Regions from separate parts of the Desulforamulus aquiferis genome, predicted to be linked through region 2. Evidence: predicted binding sites of a transcription regulator. Region 2 holds the regulator's gene; each other region holds the start of a gene.
What was found. The regulator Rex, encoded in region 2, represses fermentation and respiration genes when NADH is low (regulators of the CRP and FNR family bind a similar motif). The targets are predictions, from matches to a motif close to ATTGTTAANNNNTTAACAAT.
Positions count from the first base shown of each region.

Region 1: a site for Rex is predicted at 3,835-3,854, ahead of eutJ (ethanolamine utilization protein EutJ). Genes of this name have one in related genera too.
Region 3: a site for Rex is predicted at 3,645-3,664, ahead of gap (type I glyceraldehyde-3-phosphate dehydrogenase). Genes of this name have one in related genera too.

Region 1 covers NZ_JARPTC010000016.1:110,968-116,576, reverse strand. The annotation lists cobalamin riboswitch at 1-121, shown strand, start outside; gene P6N53_RS11405 (sirohydrochlorin cobaltochelatase) at 221-1,057, shown strand; gene P6N53_RS11400 (energy-coupling factor ABC transporter permease) at 1,086-1,829, shown strand; gene P6N53_RS11395 (energy-coupling factor ABC transporter substrate-binding protein) at 1,843-2,136, shown strand; gene cbiQ (cobalt ECF transporter T component CbiQ) at 2,123-2,902, shown strand; gene P6N53_RS11385 (energy-coupling factor ABC transporter ATP-binding protein) at 2,903-3,754, shown strand; gene eutJ (ethanolamine utilization protein EutJ) at 3,872-4,690, shown strand; gene P6N53_RS11375 (iron-containing alcohol dehydrogenase) at 4,742-5,609, opposite strand, start outside.
Region 2 covers NZ_JARPTC010000004.1:28,902-34,510, forward strand. The annotation lists gene mreC (rod shape-determining protein MreC) at 1-709, opposite strand, end outside; gene P6N53_RS03330 (rod shape-determining protein) at 733-1,764, opposite strand; gene radC (RadC family protein) at 1,788-2,471, opposite strand; gene P6N53_RS03340 (Maf family protein) at 2,468-3,043, opposite strand; gene P6N53_RS03345 (DUF4321 domain-containing protein) at 3,075-3,332, opposite strand; gene P6N53_RS03350 (redox-sensing transcriptional repressor Rex) at 3,589-4,221, opposite strand; gene P6N53_RS03355 (bifunctional folylpolyglutamate synthase/dihydrofolate synthase) at 4,549-5,609, opposite strand, start outside.
Region 3 covers NZ_JARPTC010000014.1:77,178-82,786, forward strand. The annotation lists gene P6N53_RS10050 (CoB--CoM heterodisulfide reductase iron-sulfur subunit A family protein) at 1-924, opposite strand, end outside; gene P6N53_RS10055 ((Fe-S)-binding protein) at 1,052-2,260, opposite strand; partial or broken gene P6N53_RS10060 (hypothetical protein) at 2,375-2,494, opposite strand; gene gap (type I glyceraldehyde-3-phosphate dehydrogenase) at 2,502-3,527, opposite strand; gene P6N53_RS10070 (hypothetical protein) at 3,721-4,167, opposite strand; gene P6N53_RS10075 (hypothetical protein) at 4,312-4,569, opposite strand; gene nuoB (NADH-quinone oxidoreductase subunit NuoB) at 4,610-5,344, opposite strand; gene P6N53_RS10085 (hydrogenase large subunit) at 5,357-5,609, opposite strand, start outside.

The sequences.
Region 1 (5,609 bases), on a different contig from region 2:
ATTCCCGAACGGTCCGGCCACTGTAATTGGTGAGAGGTTTCAAAGACCACTGGGTTAACTGGGAAGGTGAAACTATCGATGAGCCATAAGTCAGGAGACTTGCTTAACGCTGAACTGTTCCTCCCGAGGAGAGGCAAACAGTTAAGAATTGGACATCTACAATTGTTCGACAACCTTAACTTTGCCAAGTTAAGGTTATTATTTTTTTGGAGGTGAGTATTTGAATCATAGCAGAGATACAGCCATCTTACTTGTAACCTTTGGAACCAACGTCACCCAAGCAGCCACTTCCTTTAAGAATTTGGAAGACAAGGTAAAGGAAACCTTCCCTAACATTGAAGTTCGTTGGGCCTATACCGCCAAAAGCATACGACAAAGGTTAGGTAAAATGGGCTTTCACTATGATAGCCCTGTTACAGCCTTAGCCAGGCTGCAGGATGAAGGGTATACCAGGGTTGCAGTACAATCTGTGCATATGATTGCAGGTCAAGAATACTATGATCTGGTCAACGTTGTGGAAAATATGTCCCATTTGCGAGGTATATCAGGACACAATTTTTCATCCAAAATTGGCAAATTTGGCTTTGAAAAATTAGTCCTTGGTAAGCCGATGCTCTATCATCAGTCAGATTACGAGGCAGTCATTAAATTTTTAAAGTGCTGTCTTCCCAGCAATTCCCCTGAACATGCCCTGGTATTGGTGGGTCATGGTTCCGAACATCCTGCCTTTAGCACTTACGGGTGTCTTAATGATATGCTCAGGCGCACTTGTCCAAACCTCTTCTTAGGCACGGTTGAGGGTTTTCCCAGCCTGACCGATGTGAAAGAGGATTTAGTCAAAGCAAGGGCCAAGGAGATTACTATTATGCCCTTTATGAATATTGCCGGTGAGCATGCCCTTAGTGATCTAGCCGGTGATGGGGAAGATTCCTGGAAGAGTGTATTGTCCCCTTTATTTAAAGTTAATATCAATTTAAGCGGGTTGCTGGATTATGAAGACATTGTAAAAATATACATCGATCACTTAATTGCTGTCTTTGAAGAACTTCATAATTAATTAATTTAGTATTATAGAGGTGAAACAAATGCTAAGAACACGCTATCTTATAGCATCTTTAATAGTTTTGCTGCTCCTGGTACCCAATACAGCCTATGCCATGCACATCATGGAGGGTTTTTTACCGGCCAAGTGGTGCCTGCTCTGGGCCGCCCTTTCAGCCCCCTTTATTATTTGGGGCTTCTTCTCCATAAAAAAAATAGTCAGTGAAAAGCCTGAGCTTAAAATGCTGCTGGGCTTGGTATGTGCCTTTGCCTTCGTTCTTTCTGCCCTTAAGATCCCTTCAGTGACCGGCAGCTGTTCACACCCCACCGGTGTAGGTCTGGGTGCAATATTGTTTGGTCCAGCCACCATGAGCGTCCTTGGCAGTATTGTACTCCTGTTTCAGGCCTTATTGTTAGCCCACGGTGGCATAACCACCCTTGGTGCCAACATTTTTTCTATGGCTGTGGTTGGCCCCTTCGTTGCCTATGGTGTTTATTTAATTATAAATAAATCAGGAGGACCTAAGTGGTTGGCGGTTTTCTCTGCTGCTGCCTTAGGTAACCTGCTGACCTATGTAACCACCTCCTTCCAGCTTGCCTTTGCCTTCCCTGACGTGACAGGGGGAATCATGGTTTCCCTAGTTAAGTTCTTGGGTATTTTTGCTGTTACCCAGCTGCCACTGGCAATTAGTGAAGGACTGCTAACGGTGCTAATCTACAACTTACTGACTGCTCACAGCAGCAATGAACTTAAGTCCATCCAGACCCTGAAGTATAATTTAAAATAAAGGGTGATTTTTTATGAAGAAGAATTTAATATTAATCCTTTGTGTTGTCCTACTGGCTGTGGCCCCTATACTTATACTTAATGATGCCGAATTTGGAGGAGCAGATGGGCAGGCTGAAGAAATTATCAGTGAAGTTAGCCCGGACTATACCCCCTGGATGGAGCCAATCTGGGAGCCCCCCAGCGGGGAAATTGAGAGCCTGCTGTTTGCCTTGCAAGCAGCCCTCGGAGCAGGATTTATTGGCTTTTATCTTGGCAGCAAAAGGGGAAGCAGAAAGGCGGCAAGCTCTATAGATGCTTCATCTTGATAGGTACGCTTACAATAATTCCCTAGTACACATACACCCCCTGGAAAGATTTCTCTTTTCAGGGGTCACCCTTATAACCAGTCTGATCTTAAACTGCGAGGTAGTTTCCCTGCTGGTTATCCTATTAATGGCCTGGGTAACTGTCCATAAGGGCAGTTTACCCTTTCGTTTTTACTTTAAACTCATGCTTTTACCTATGACCTTTCTTTTAGTTGGAATTATAGCTATTGCAGTTAATATCGTTCAGGAAACGTCCACCTTACTTTGGGGTGTAAATCTTTTCAGTATGACTATAGGGATAAACTACGATAGCCTATATACAGCAGTCAATCTATTTTTAAGGGCTCTCGCTGCCGTATCCTGCCTTTATTTTCTGTCCCTTACCACACCATTAACAGAAATAATCTCGGTTCTAAGAAGGTTTAAGTGCCCGGAACTACTCTTGGACCTAATGTCCCTTACCTATCGCTTTATATTTGTATTATTGGAAACTGCAGAAAAAATATATACCTCACAGTCTGCCAGACTCGGCTATGCAAGTCTAAGAAAAGGCTACCAGTCCACAGGTAGTTTAGCCACCAGCCTATTTGTCCGTACCTACAAGCGTTCCCTTGATTTATATAACACCCTGGAGGCTAGATGTTATAACGGAAAATTAGAGGTTTTGGAGCAGGATTATGAGGTATCTAAAAAAAATATATTTATGATTCTCTTTATACAGGTTTTATTAGTTTTTATAGCACTATTTTACGGAGGCATTATTTAAATGTCGGCTAGTATACTACAAGTACAAGGGCTTCACTATACCTACCCAGACGGAACCTTAGCCCTGCGGGGGCTTTCCACTGATATTGCAAGGGGTAAAAAAATTGCCCTCCTGGGAGCAAATGGTGCCGGAAAATCTACCTTCTTACTTCATTTAATAGGAATATTAAAACCCTTCAGTGGTAAAATTTTGCTGCATGGGGAGGAAGTAAAATATAATCGCAAAGCACTGCATAATTTGCGCAGTAAAGTGGGCTTTGTATTTCAGGACCCGGACACCCAGCTATTTTCCGCCAGTGTATGGCAGGAGGTATCCTTTGGGCCCATCAATCTAGGTCTATCCAAAGAAGAGGTAAAAGCAAGGGTTATTAAAGCCTTAGATGACACGGGTATTACTAGTCTTAAGGATAAACCAACCCATTTCCTAAGTTATGGCCAAAAAAAGTTGGTGTCTATAGCCGATATTTTGGCCATGGAGCCTGAAGTATTGATCTTCGATGAGCCTACCGCCTCCCTGGATCCACGGTATACAAAGCATGTCATGGAGCTGCTTGACCAATTAAATCAAAGTAACATCACAATAATTATGGCTACCCATTGCGTTGATATCGCCTATGGTTGGGCAGATTGGGTTTTAGTCATGAAGGAAGGTATAATTACCAAAGAAGGCACTCCTGAAGAAATATTTACTAATGATCAGCTGCTCATTTCCACCAACCTTAGCAGACCCTTTTTGCTGGAGGTCTTTCAAGAACTATCTTCCAATAACTACCTACCCAGGAATATCTCCTTGCCAAAAAAGATGGCTGATTTTAAGAAAATCCTGCAAGAAAATGCCCCAAAAAACAAATAGTTTATAAAACGCGTCGGAATTCCCTACGCGTTTTTCCTTTTCCCTGTCAAGGTCTAAAGTGTCGGCACACAGTAAATACTACTGTTAAATTTTTAATTAAGGACGGGGAGATTACCAATGGAAACAGATTATTCCAGAATAAAGCAACTACACCACCTGATAGAAACTAAAACAGCCACTAAGCTTTCTGGTCCCTATAAAGTAGGAGTGGATTTGGGAACTGCAGATGTCGTCCTGGTGGTTACAGATAATGAAGGTAATCCTGTGGCAGGCAGTATGAGGTGGGCCTCGGTGGTTAGGGATGGCTTAGTGGTGGACTTTAGGGGTGCAACATCCATTGTCGAGGAACTAAAGGATGAGGTAGAGCAATTAATTGGTGTCAAGTTAGAAAAGGGTGCCACTGCAGTGCCTCCTGGAACAGTAGGTCGTAATGCCTTAGCCTGTGGTCATGTAATTGCCGGTGCAGGTATAGAACCAGTTTCCCAGGTTGATGAGCCTGTGGCAGCAGCCAAGGCCTTAAATATAGATCATGGTATTGTTGTAGACATTGGAGGTGGTACCACCGGAATAGCTGTTCTAAAAAATGGTGATTTAGCTTTTACAGCCGACGAGCCAACAGGAGGAACACACATTTCCCTTGTGTTATCAGGAGCATATAACATTCCCTTTGCAGAGGCCGAACACATGAAACGTGATGAAAGCCAACATAGAAAAATCATGCCTGTGATCTTTCCAGTTGTTGAAAAAATGGCTACCATTGTGAAGGACATGCTGGCAGGTCACCGGGAGTACCATGACTATCCTGTCTACGTGGTTGGAGGAACTGCTTATTTACAAGATTTTGAAACCCACTTTAGTAAAGCCTTTGGCCGAAGGGTGCATGTCCCCCCCCACCCCTTGCTCGTTACTCCCTTAGGAATTGCCATGTTTGGATAATAAATAAAAAAATCCGGTACTACTGGTTATTCAACAGCAGTACCGGGTTTTTTATACGATGGAGCGATATATTTCCTCAACATCCTCCTGGTTGCCTTGCCGTGGATTTGTGAGCCTGGTAATGTCCTTTAGGGCATTTTCTGCCAATTGGGGAATATCCCCGGCATTAAAGCCTCTTAGTTCACTAAGCTTCAAAGGTATAGATAATTCCTTATTAAGCTGTTCAATTTTTTCTATTAATAACTCTGCGCTCTGCTCGTCAGTCAGACCTCCTGTGTCAATACCTACTGCCCTGGCTACCCTTGCATATTTTTTAGCCACTACCGGGAGGTTAAATCTCATTACCGCTGGCAATAGCACCGCATTGCAGAGACCGTGTGGCAAATCATAAAAACCTCCCAGTTGGTGGGCCATGGCATGTACATAGCCTAAACCCGCATTATTAAAGGCAATTCCTGCTAAAAATTGGGCATAAACCATCCCTTCCCTTGCCTCTATGTTATTACCATCTTTATAGGCTTCCAGAAGGTGATTAAATACCAAGTCTATGGCCTTACGGGCCTGGCAATCTGTTATGGGGCTGGCATTGACAGAAACATAGGCTTCTATGGCGTGGGTTAAGGCATCCATTCCCGTGGTAGAAGTAAGACCTGGGGGCTTGCCTATCATAAGTTCCGCATCATTTACAGCAATCACAGGTGTCACTCGCCAATCATTAATGGCCATCTTTATTTGTCTCTCTTCATCTGTTATGATGCAAAATCTGGTCAGCTCGCTGCCTGTCCCTGCTGTTGTATTTATGGCAATAAGTGGCGCAGAGGACTTTTTAACTTTGTTGATACCCTCGTAATTCCTTATGTCTCCCCCGTTTGTTGCTAATAGGGCAATGGCTTTAGCACAATCATGGGGTGACCCACCG
Region 2 (5,609 bases):
TTCTGCCTATAGGTATACCCTTTGGAAAAGTCCCCCCGACTCCCGAGGTAATCACCACCTGGCCAGCATTAAGTTCTGTATCCTTTGGCACATGAATTAATCTGGTGGCCCCTCCCCCGGAGGTTGTACCCTCTAGAACGCCAGGAACCCTGGTTTCCTGCACCATTGCCCCTACTCCACTGCGGGGATCAGTGATAAGCATAACTTGAGCCGTATTTCGGGAAACAGCTACGACTTTACCAATCAGGCCAGCCCTTGTTACCACCGGCATATTTTTTAATATACCATCCCGCTCACCTTTATTCAAGGTTATAATCCCAAACCAATTTCCCGGGTCCCGACCAATAATACTTGCGGTAGTAGACCTAAAGTTCTGCTCATGTTGTTCACGGTAATCAAGTAGTTCTCTTAACCTCTGATTTTCCTGCCTGAGCTCTTCCAGGAGAAGAAGCTGTCCCCTTAGCTCTGAGACTTCTTCTCTTAATTCCTTATTTTCTCCGCTCAGTCCTCCTAATGCAACAACTGAATAAACACTCTGATTGACGGTTTCACTGATTCCCATCAGCACACCTTGAATAGGTGCCAAACTGTCCTTGATTGCTGCTTCCATGGGAGTCAGTTGGGGACGTTCCACATGGGTGAGGCGCATTACCCCCAGTGTAATACCAACCAGAATTAGCAGGAAAAAGACACTTCTATAACTTATCATTCGGGGCAATACTACCACACCTTCTAGGCCAGCTTTTTAGGCTGAATTAATACTCGTCTTAAAACATCAATATTTTCCAATACCCTTCCCGAGCCATAGGCCACCGCCAGCAGCGGCTCTTCAGCCATATGCACGGGCATCCCAGTTTGATCACTCACCAGGTGATCAAGACCCCTTAGGAGGGAGCCTCCCCCTGCCATAACAATACCCCTGTCCATAATATCAGCGGCCAGTTCTGGAGGTGTCTTCTCCAAGGTGACTTTAATGGCCTCTAGGATAGCCTCAACCGGCTCAGACAAAGCCTTAAATATCTCAGTAGAGGTAATCTGCAAGGTCTTAGGTAATCCGGTAACCAAGTCACGGCCCCTTATTTCCTCAGTTTCCTCTTGTTCCAATGGGTAGGCAGTTCCAATATCAATTTTGATTTGCTCTGCGGTGCGCTCACCGATCATTAGATTATATGTACGTTTTACATGCTGAATGATGGCATCATCCATTTCATCTCCGGCAATTCTAATGGATCTGCTGGTCACTATTCCGCCCAGTGAAATAACTGCCACTTCAGTGGTTCCACCACCAATATCCACAATCATATTACCTGTAGGTTCATGTACAGGTAGCCCAGCACCAATAGCGGCCGCCATAGGTTCCTCAATGAGATATGCTTCTCTGGCTCCAGCTTGTAAGGCTGCCTCACGTACTGCCCTTTCTTCCACAGCTGTCACCCCCGAAGGTACACTTACCACAACCCTGGGTTTAAAGATAAATGACCTTTGGCGCAGGGCCTTATTTATAAAATATTTTATCATACTTTGGGTTACATCAAAATCGGCAATTACACCGTCCTTCATGGGACGTATGGCAACAATGTTGCCGGGTGTTCGACCAATCATTTGCTTGGCTTCTTCACCCACAGCCAAAACTTGACCCGTCTCCCTCTGTATAGCTACCACTGAGGGCTCTCTTAACACAATGCCTTTACCCTTTACATAGACCAGGGAGTTGGCAGTACCCAAATCTATCCCCATATCCTTGGAAAACATACCAAGTTTCAATTCAAACGTCCCCCTTAGGTATTTCAAATAAGTCCTTTGGACTTTAGACTAATAAACTTATTATCTCCAATTATTATATGGTCTAGGACATCTATTCCTATTATTTCTCCCGCTTCAATTAATCTTTTGGTCAGGCTGATATCTTCTCTACTTGGTGTAGGATCTCCACTCGGGTGGTTATGTACTAAAATAACTGCAGCAGCACTCCGGCGAATAGCTATTTTATACAATTCCCTTGGATGCACCATCGATGCATTTAAAGTGCCAATGGAGATAGTTTCCCTGGAGATTACTTGATTTTTAGTGTTTAGCAATAGTGCCTGAAAGAACTCCCGATCTAGATCCCTTAGTTCTTCCATCACCAGGGAACAAACATCTTCAGGACATCGAATTACCGTCCTATCCTCGGAGGGTAAGCTTGCTAACCTCTTACCCAACTCCAAGGCAGCCTTCACCTGTACTGCCTTAACGGCCCCAATGCCCTTTATTGTACTTAATTCTTCTATGGTGGCTTGGGAAAGGTTTCTTAGATCCCTAAACCTCCCAATGATCCCTGCTGCCAACTCTAGAGCTGACGCCTTTGCAGTTCCGGTACGCAGGATAATAGCTAGTAAATCAATATCAGACAGACTGCCGGAACCCTCCTTAATCATTCTCTCTCTCGGCCTCTGCTCAGGTGGCAATTCACGTAAAACCGGATAACTCATATTATCTCTACTCCAAACCTTCTTAGTACATCCGCTAGTTTGGATACCGGCAAGCCTACTACATTATAGTAACAACCTCTAATACTATCAATAAAAACTGAAGCCTTTCCTTGTACAGCATACCCCCCGGCCTTGTCCATGGGTTCACCGGTATTAACATATCGTTCGATTTGTTCTCTGGTCATTGATTTAAACCTAACGGCAGTAGCCTGGTGGGTTACCACAGCTTGGCCTGTTGCCGCATCTATTACTGCTATTCCAGTGAACACTTCATGACTTTTTCCCTGGAGGGTTTCTATCATCTTTACTGCGTCTTCCCGGTTTATTGGTTTGCCCAAAACTTGGCCTGCATTAAAAACCAACGTATCAGCCCCAATAACCAAACCGTCCTGAATATCTACTGCAACGGCAGCAGCCTTACGCTCAGCTAACCGCTCCACCTGTTGGGCTGGGGAAATATGTTCTTCCAGGGTTTCATCTACTTCGCTGACCCTGATAACAAAATCAATGCCAAGATTGGCAAGAAGTTCCTGTCGCCTTGGTGACGCTGATGCAAGTATAATTGGCTGCAAACAAAACCCTCCCATAGTAACAAATAATATGTTATAACCTACGGTAAGCCAGAAAACCCAGTAGTATGCCAATTCCGGTCATTGCTCCGAGAGACATGGTTAAACCAAAGGTAAGCTTTAGAAAATGTAAATTAAATGTGGTATTACTAAAGCCTATGGTTGTATAGTTTTTTAATATTGGAAGATAGGCTGCTAAAGCATCTCCCAGTGCACTACCTGCTACGCCGCCGGCCAGCAGAATAATCAATAACACTCCCGGCCCTTTTCCAGTTTTAAAAGTTCTACTCATTTTTTCACCTATAAGGAAAGTAATGGAAGGTACTTCCCTATAAGTTTAACATTCGGAGTTTTGTCTGACAAGCAATTACAGATACTTTAATTGTCCCCTATAGTCTGATAAATATCCTAAAAAAATAATATAGCTTTTAATCTTACTCATGGATCACACCAAAAGGTCCTGCTGTTAGACTCTAACAACAGGACCCCAAAGAAATTAAAATTAGACTAGCAATGCACCCTAGGGGGGGCACCTGTGAGGCTAGTTACTATTTTTCCCTAAGGGCTAAGTTGAAGGTGAGAATTTCTAACTTTACAGACAAGTCAACATTTCTAACCTCCACATAATCCGGTACATTTAGAGATATGGGTGCGAAATTCAAAAGTGCTTCCAAGCCACTTTTGATCATTATATCGGCAATATCTTGGGCTGCTTTGGAAGGAACGGCAATAATTCCTATTCGCACGTTATATTCCTTAACCATCTCAGGCATTTCCTCCAAAGGAAGAACCTCCAGATCCGCAATACGCTTACCGATCTTCGTTAAATCATTATCAAATACCCCAACAATGGAGAAACCCCTATCTTTAAATTCCCTATATGTTACCAGTGCAGAGCCTAGATTACCGGCCCCCACCATGACTAAATTCCATGGTTCTGATAAACCCAAAATCTTTACGGTGTAGCGTATCAAATCCTTAACATTGTAACCTACACCCCTTGTGCCAAATTCACCAAAGTATGCCAGATCCTTCCTAACCTGGGCAGGACTTACCCCAACACCTTCGGCAATATCCCCTGATGATACAGTGGTAATCCCTTTCTTGTCCAACCTTTTTAAAAACCTGGAATATATAGATAACCGGGTAATTGTTGCTTCTGGAATTTTAAGTGCCTTCACCAGGTCCCCTCCTCTTACTATAAAAACAAATTTTTATATTAATAAAATTATTAGTTAATGTTTTTAATAATATTATAGTAGTAAACTGCCGGGTTGCAAAGATGATTTGTGAACGTTGTGTCAAAACAAATTTTAGAATTTTATAGCAGGTCATCTAGATGACATTGTTCTCTAATTATTAAGAAGCATATCTCGACAATTTTATATATATTTTAACATCTTTCTATGTGTCATGACAATTTATTATGCTAAATATGATATTAGTATATTGTATATTATTCAGCCTATCTTTCCACAAGCATAAATTAAATTCTTTTTGATTAATGCTTAGGCTATATCTTTACTTATTAAAAACTGTCTGGCTTCTGCAATCATATAAAGGGAACCAGTAATACAGACTAACTCTTCGCTACCCGCATTATTAAGGGCTAATTCCACAGCTTTTTCAACACATTCTTCCACCATAACATCCTTAACATACTCCCGGGCATATTGGGCTACCCTTTGCCAATCTCCTGCCCTTGGGCTGTTGGAGCGTGTTACTATGATAGTTTTTGCCAGGGGAGCCAGCTCTGCGACCACCTTTGCCCGCTCCTTATCCGCCAACATACCTAAAATCATAATTATGGAACGTCCAGAAAAATATTTTTCCAATGCTCTCCTAAGTACAATCGCCCCGGCTAGGTTGTGGGCACCATCTATAATCGTCATAGGTTTGTGCGTAAGGATCTCTAGTCTTCCCGGCCATTTGACCATACTTAAACCCTCTTCAATGGTTTGAGGAGAGAGACATTCTCCCTTAAGGGATAGCAAAACTTCAACTCCTGCAATTGCAGTGGCTGCATTTATTTGCTGATGTTCCCCTATAAGGGGCAAGTTAATATGATAGGTATCCTTTAATCCATACACTGTAAATTTTTGTTGCCCTGCCAAAAAGCTTTTATCTGAAACCCAGGTGGCTTGTTTACCAATCTGCACCAGGGGACAATCCTTCTCTTTGGCTACTTCCCTAATTATTTCCAGCGGAGAGCCCTCGGCAGCGGTAATGACTGGAGTATTCTGTTTTATTATACCCGCTTTTACCCTGGCTATTTCCTCTACAGTTCCACCAAGGTAATCCACATGATCGAGGGAAACATTAGTAATAACTGAAACTAATGGGGTAACTATATTGGTTGAATCAATTGCACCGCCCATACCAACTTCCAAAACTACATAATCAGTAGCTTCCCTCTCAAAGTAAACTAATGCCAGGGCAGTACTCACTTCAAACTCCGTTGGATGCTCATAACCATCGGAAACCATTTCTTCTAAAAAGGGCTTTATATAGCTGATTAATTCCACTAGTTTAATTTCCGGGATAGCCACTCCATTAATCACAAACCTCT
Region 3 (5,609 bases), on a different contig from region 2:
TTTGCCGTAGGTCCTCATGTCCATGTAGAAGATGCTGGCATTTAGGTCATAGGGTGCGTGTTCTTTGGCGATTACTGATTGTTTGATTGCATACATACAGCATACTGAGGAGCAGTAGCCGTGGTTGATGCGGCAGTTTCGGGAGCCTACGCACTGGATCCAGGCGATCTTTTTGGGCTCCTCATGGTCGCTGGGTCTTATCAGGTGTCCTCCAAAGGGGCCTGAGGCGCTTAAAATACGCTCAAATTCCAGGGAGGTTACTACGTTTTTCAGTTGACCGTATTTGTATAGCTCCAGTTGGGCCGGGTCAAATATTTCAAAGCCTGGCACCAGCAGTACCGAGCCCACTTCTATCTCTATTTCTTCGTCCTGCATGTGGTGGTTGATTGCACCTGCCTGGCAGGCCTTCAGGCATTTGCCGCAGAGTTTTTCGTTGGCCAGGTTTTTGAATTTTAGGCATTTGTTGTTGTCTATGGCGTAGGCATTGGGGAAGGCCTGGGCGTATAGCTTGTAGATGGCTCTCCGTTTCCCCAACCCCTGGTTGAATTCATCGTCTACTTTTACTGGACAGGCCTCTGCGCAGCTGCCGCAGCCTGTACATTTGTCCGGGTCTACGAAGCGTGCTTTGCTCCGGATGGTTACCTTAAAGTTTCCTGGCTCTCCTTCCAGGCTTATTACTTCTGAGTTGGTCATGGTTTTTACGTTAAGGTGTCTCCCGCAGTCTACCAGCTTGGGAGACAGTATGCACATTGAGCAGTCGTTGGTTGGAAAGGTTTTGTCCAGCATCGGCATGGTCCCGCCTATGGCTGGCTCCTTTTCTACCATATACACGTAGTAGCCGGACTCGGCCAGGTCTAATGACGCCTGTATCCCGGCTATCCCGGAGCCTACCACCAGTACGGCTCCTATACTTTTAGCACTCATCTTAGCACCTCACATCCGTCTAACTTATTATCAAACTGACTTATTATCAAATCTTTTTCATAGACAAATCCCGGTCCTGCAATTTTGTCTGCAAGTGGAACCGGGATTATGAAAAATGATTGTCGGTCTATTCAGGGAGAACTAATGCGTTAACCAGTAACGGAGTAATATGGGTACATTTCCAGCCCTTTTTGTATTCCTTATTCATATCGTTAAACTGGTCAATACAGTTGTGGCAGGGAATGGCTACTACCTTGGCCCCTGTACCATCAACCTGTTCAATTTTTCTTTTAGCTTTAGCCATGCGCTCTGCCTTAAACTCCGGCATGGCCATACCGCCGCCGCCGGCACCACAGCAGTAGTTATACTGGCGGTTAGGATACATTTCGCGAAAATCAGAGCAGATAGCCTTCATCACGTTGCGGTTAGCCTCTAATACACCGGACTTACGGACCAGGTTGCAGGGATCGTGAACGGTGCAGGGCTCAGGGTTTTTAGTGGGGTCAACCTTTAATGTTCCATTTTTAATCCACTCATCATAAACTTCCAGCACACTGATGATGGGCAATTGAGGACCGTCCCAAAATTTTTCTGCCATCAATCGTGTTGATTTATAGGCGTGACCACATTCAGTTACTACGATTTTCTTTACACCTAGCCTTACAGCCTCTTCTAGGAACGGACGCTGTATTTCAATGAAATCATCGTTCTTGCCGCTGAACAGTCCTAGATTGGTGCAATCCCAGCGATGTAAGCCCAGGGTATAGTCAGCCTTAGCATAGTAAAACACCTTTAAGATTTCTTGCAATTCATGGGAGTAATATTTAATCTCCCGGGCATTTAGGCCAAAGATAAATTCCGCTCCCACCTTACCTACGTTAACCTTATAATTTGGATGGCCAAGCTCTTCTTGCAGCTCTTCTTCAATCCACTCAATGGTTTCCATATATTCGTCCGCAGGAACATCCATCTGGTTGCCAGAGTGAATATGCTCGTTAACTACCTTATCAATAAAGCCTGGTGTTGGAATGCCAAATTGTCCCCTCATGCCCCTGGTGATAAGTCCAAAATTGATACCCATGGGACATTCAACGGTGCAGCGCTCACAAACGTTACAATTCCAAATGAAGGGGTCCTTCAGGGCTTCTTCCCTCATGCCCAGCACAAGTTTTCTCAAAAACTTGCGGGGGTCATTATTAGGAATAATGTCAGAATATACACAGCCGGCAGTACACATACCGCAGGCCAGGCACTGGGTCCAATCAACGTTCTTAATTTTTTCAATTACCTCTTCCCTAAACTTAGGATCCGTGTTGGAGAAATCGATTTTTGACATATACTCTCTCCTTGCTGCTTCAAGCTGTTAAAATATTTACTTGCCTCTGTATCTTGCCTTTTGCCCTAATTTTACTTCGATGCAAAGTAATTATAATATTTAGTAATTAATTTAAATTGAATTCCCTACGCTCCCATCTATTCCTTTTGTTAATCTCTGGGTATTTGTAACGAAAAGGTCGTCACCCACTAATTATACATGCCTGACAAGGGTTTGAGTTAATTTTGCCCACCCCTACCAATTACAGCCCTTTTTGTGCCAGCAGCAAAGCCAGATCCAATACACGGTTGGAATAACCCCATTCGTTATCGTACCAGGAAACCACCTTGGCCATATTACCCTCTATCACCATGGTTGACAATCCGTCGATAATTGAGGAGTTGGGATTGCCGTTGAAATCCTTGGATACCAGGGGTAATGAACTAAAGGCCATGATTCCCTTGAGATTTCCTTCCGCTGCTTCTTGTAGTACAGTATTTACTTCTTCGGCGGTGGTGGACTTAGCCAATTCCACCACTAGATCCACAACAGAAACATTGGGAGTTGGCACCCTCATGGCAAAGCCATTTAGCCTGCCCTTCAGCTCTGGAAGCACTAGGGCGACAGCCTTAGCCGCTCCCGTGGTGGTTGGAATAATGGACTGTCCTGCTGATCTGGCACGCCGCAGATCACTATGGGGTAAATCAAGGATTCGCTGATCATTGGTGTAGGAATGAACTGTGGTCATGAGACCCTTAACTATGCCAAATTTCTCATGCAGCACCTTAGCAAAGGGAGCCAGGCAGTTGGTGGTGCAGGAGGCGTTAGATATTACGTGATGCAGGGCCGGATCATAGCTCCCTTCATTAACTCCCATAACAATGGTTGCATCCACCTCTTTAGCCGGAGCAGAAATAATAACCTTTTTTGCACCTGCCTGAATATGTTTGGCAGCATCTGGACCTTTAGTGAAGCGTCCTGTGGATTCAACCACAATATCTACGCCAAGCTCAGCCCAGGGTAATTTTGTCGGATCTGTTTCAGCACAAACTTTAATTTCATAATTATTCACCATGATGGTGTTCTCTGTGCAAACCACTTCTGCCGGCAGCTCTCCGTGAACTGAATCGTACTTTAACAAATGGGCCAGGGTTTGGGGATTAGTTAAGTCATTGACAGCCACTAACTCTAAAGCAGACCCTTGATCTAATAGTCCCCTCTGCAGCATTGCCCTAAAAACATTCCGTCCAATACGTCCAAAACCGTTAATGGCAATTTTAATGGTCATATATTTTCCTCCTACTTTGCAAGGTTCCGGAAAAAAACAAAAACAGACCCAATGACAGCTTTAATAATAACTGCCATTAGGCCTGCTCCATAATCTCCCGGCCTCAATTATATTTTATTTATTATATTATTCACAAGCCTTATGTTTTCCTGCATAAATCTCAAAATATCTTTAAAATATATTAATTCTCTTATTATTTTGCCCTAAGCTTTACTACCTGTGACTCCAGCCATTTTACATAATTTAGGTCCGATTTACTTTCAATAAATTCCTTATATAATTCATTACTCTGTCCCACTTCAAAGGGAATTTCGTTTTTACCTTCTACAAAAAACTCCACAATTTTATTCTCGGGATAAAAGAATGATTCACTCCATTTGACAAACTTTCCATCCTCACCTTCAAATACCGGTAATTCGAAGGTTTTATTGTATGCTTCAAAATTTGTCAAATCACAAACAATATGTAACATATCCTGCTTTTCGGCAACATATGTCAGACTGGCCATCATGCCATTTTCAAGTCCGGTGGAATATTCCCTTATATCTTGGTTGAAGGTGAGTGTTGGCTGCTTTTCCTTAAAAGCAATAAATGAATTATTATCCCTATTGATAATGTCCCAAAATTCTTTAGCCTGCATTATATCATCCCCTTCCTACTATAGTGTTACCTGTTTTGCATAAATCTACCATATGATTATACGGAAATTACCCCTGTTTGGGAAGCAGAAAGTCAAATAAAGGATAAAGGGCGGATGCGGCTCCGCCCTTTATCCTTTATTTGCTTAGTATAGCTCCTTTAGGGTATCCCCTACCAGTTCGTACTTCTTTATGCCGCAAAAGCCCATATTAACTGCAATATAATTGCCCTTAATACTTGTAGCGTATGGTATTTGAGCGCAAGATTTAGAGCAGCTTAATATTTCCTTCACCTTGGCATCCATAAGCCTGTTATTTCTACGTTTGAGTTCAATAACAAACTCACCAAACTTGGTAACCGCCCGGTCCTCTTTCCATATTAAATGGGTTGTTCGAGACTCCATCTTTCCTTTCCTCCTTGAATTACTTTATTAAAAATAACCGCTACATCCGGTCGAGGGCCAGCATTAACCCGTGAATTATGGCTTGAGGTCGCGGAGGGCAACCTGGCACGTAAATATCAACGGGTACCTGGGAGTCTACAGCTCCCCTAATGGCATAGCTCTCACCAAATATCTGTTCGCCGCTGCAGGCACATGCTCCCAATGCCATTACCAACTTGGGATTTGGTGTTGCCTCGTAGGTCATCCTTAGGGCCTGGGTAGAGTTCCGTGTAACAGGGCCGGTTACCATTAGCAAGTCGGCATGGCGGGGAGAAGCTACAAAGTCTATGCCGTATTGTTGGATGTCATAAATAGGATTGCATACATGGTTCATTTCAAAGTCGCAGCCGTTACAAGAGCCGATGTCCAGATGCCTGATGTGCAGGGATCTGCCCAAGGTTCGCCTTATTTGCCTCTTTAGCTCTGAACCAGAGTTTTCCCCCAAGCTGCCCCCTAGTTCAGCTAATTTGTAATTTGAGGTCTGTTTTAAGCACCCCGCTTCACAGTGTTCAACGCATAGACCACAAAAGATGCAGGCCCTTTGGTTAATCATTGGTAACCCTTGGTATACCTTAATAGCATTGGTGGGACATACATTAGCACAATGGTTACAACCCTGACAGGGTATATTTTGTTGAACCACCACCTCACCTCTGGAACGTTCCGGGGGTACTGCCTTTTCCCAGGGCTCTGTAACATTGCCTGTTGCTATAACCTTTCTCCATACCTTTAACATGACAATACCCTCCTATCTGTCAACACATGCATAGGACAACTCATAGCTTTTGTTTATTAGGGGAAAGTCCGGGATGATATTGCCTGGCGCTGCCACTGTGAGTGCCGGCCAGTTGGGATAGGCGGCAGACCGGGCATATAGACGATATATAGTATTGTCTTCCCCCACCATCAACCAATGTATATTATTTCCCTGGGGTGATTCGCACCAACCAAAACCACTGCTATAGGGCTCAATATCGGGAATAGTAACCTTCAGGGAACCC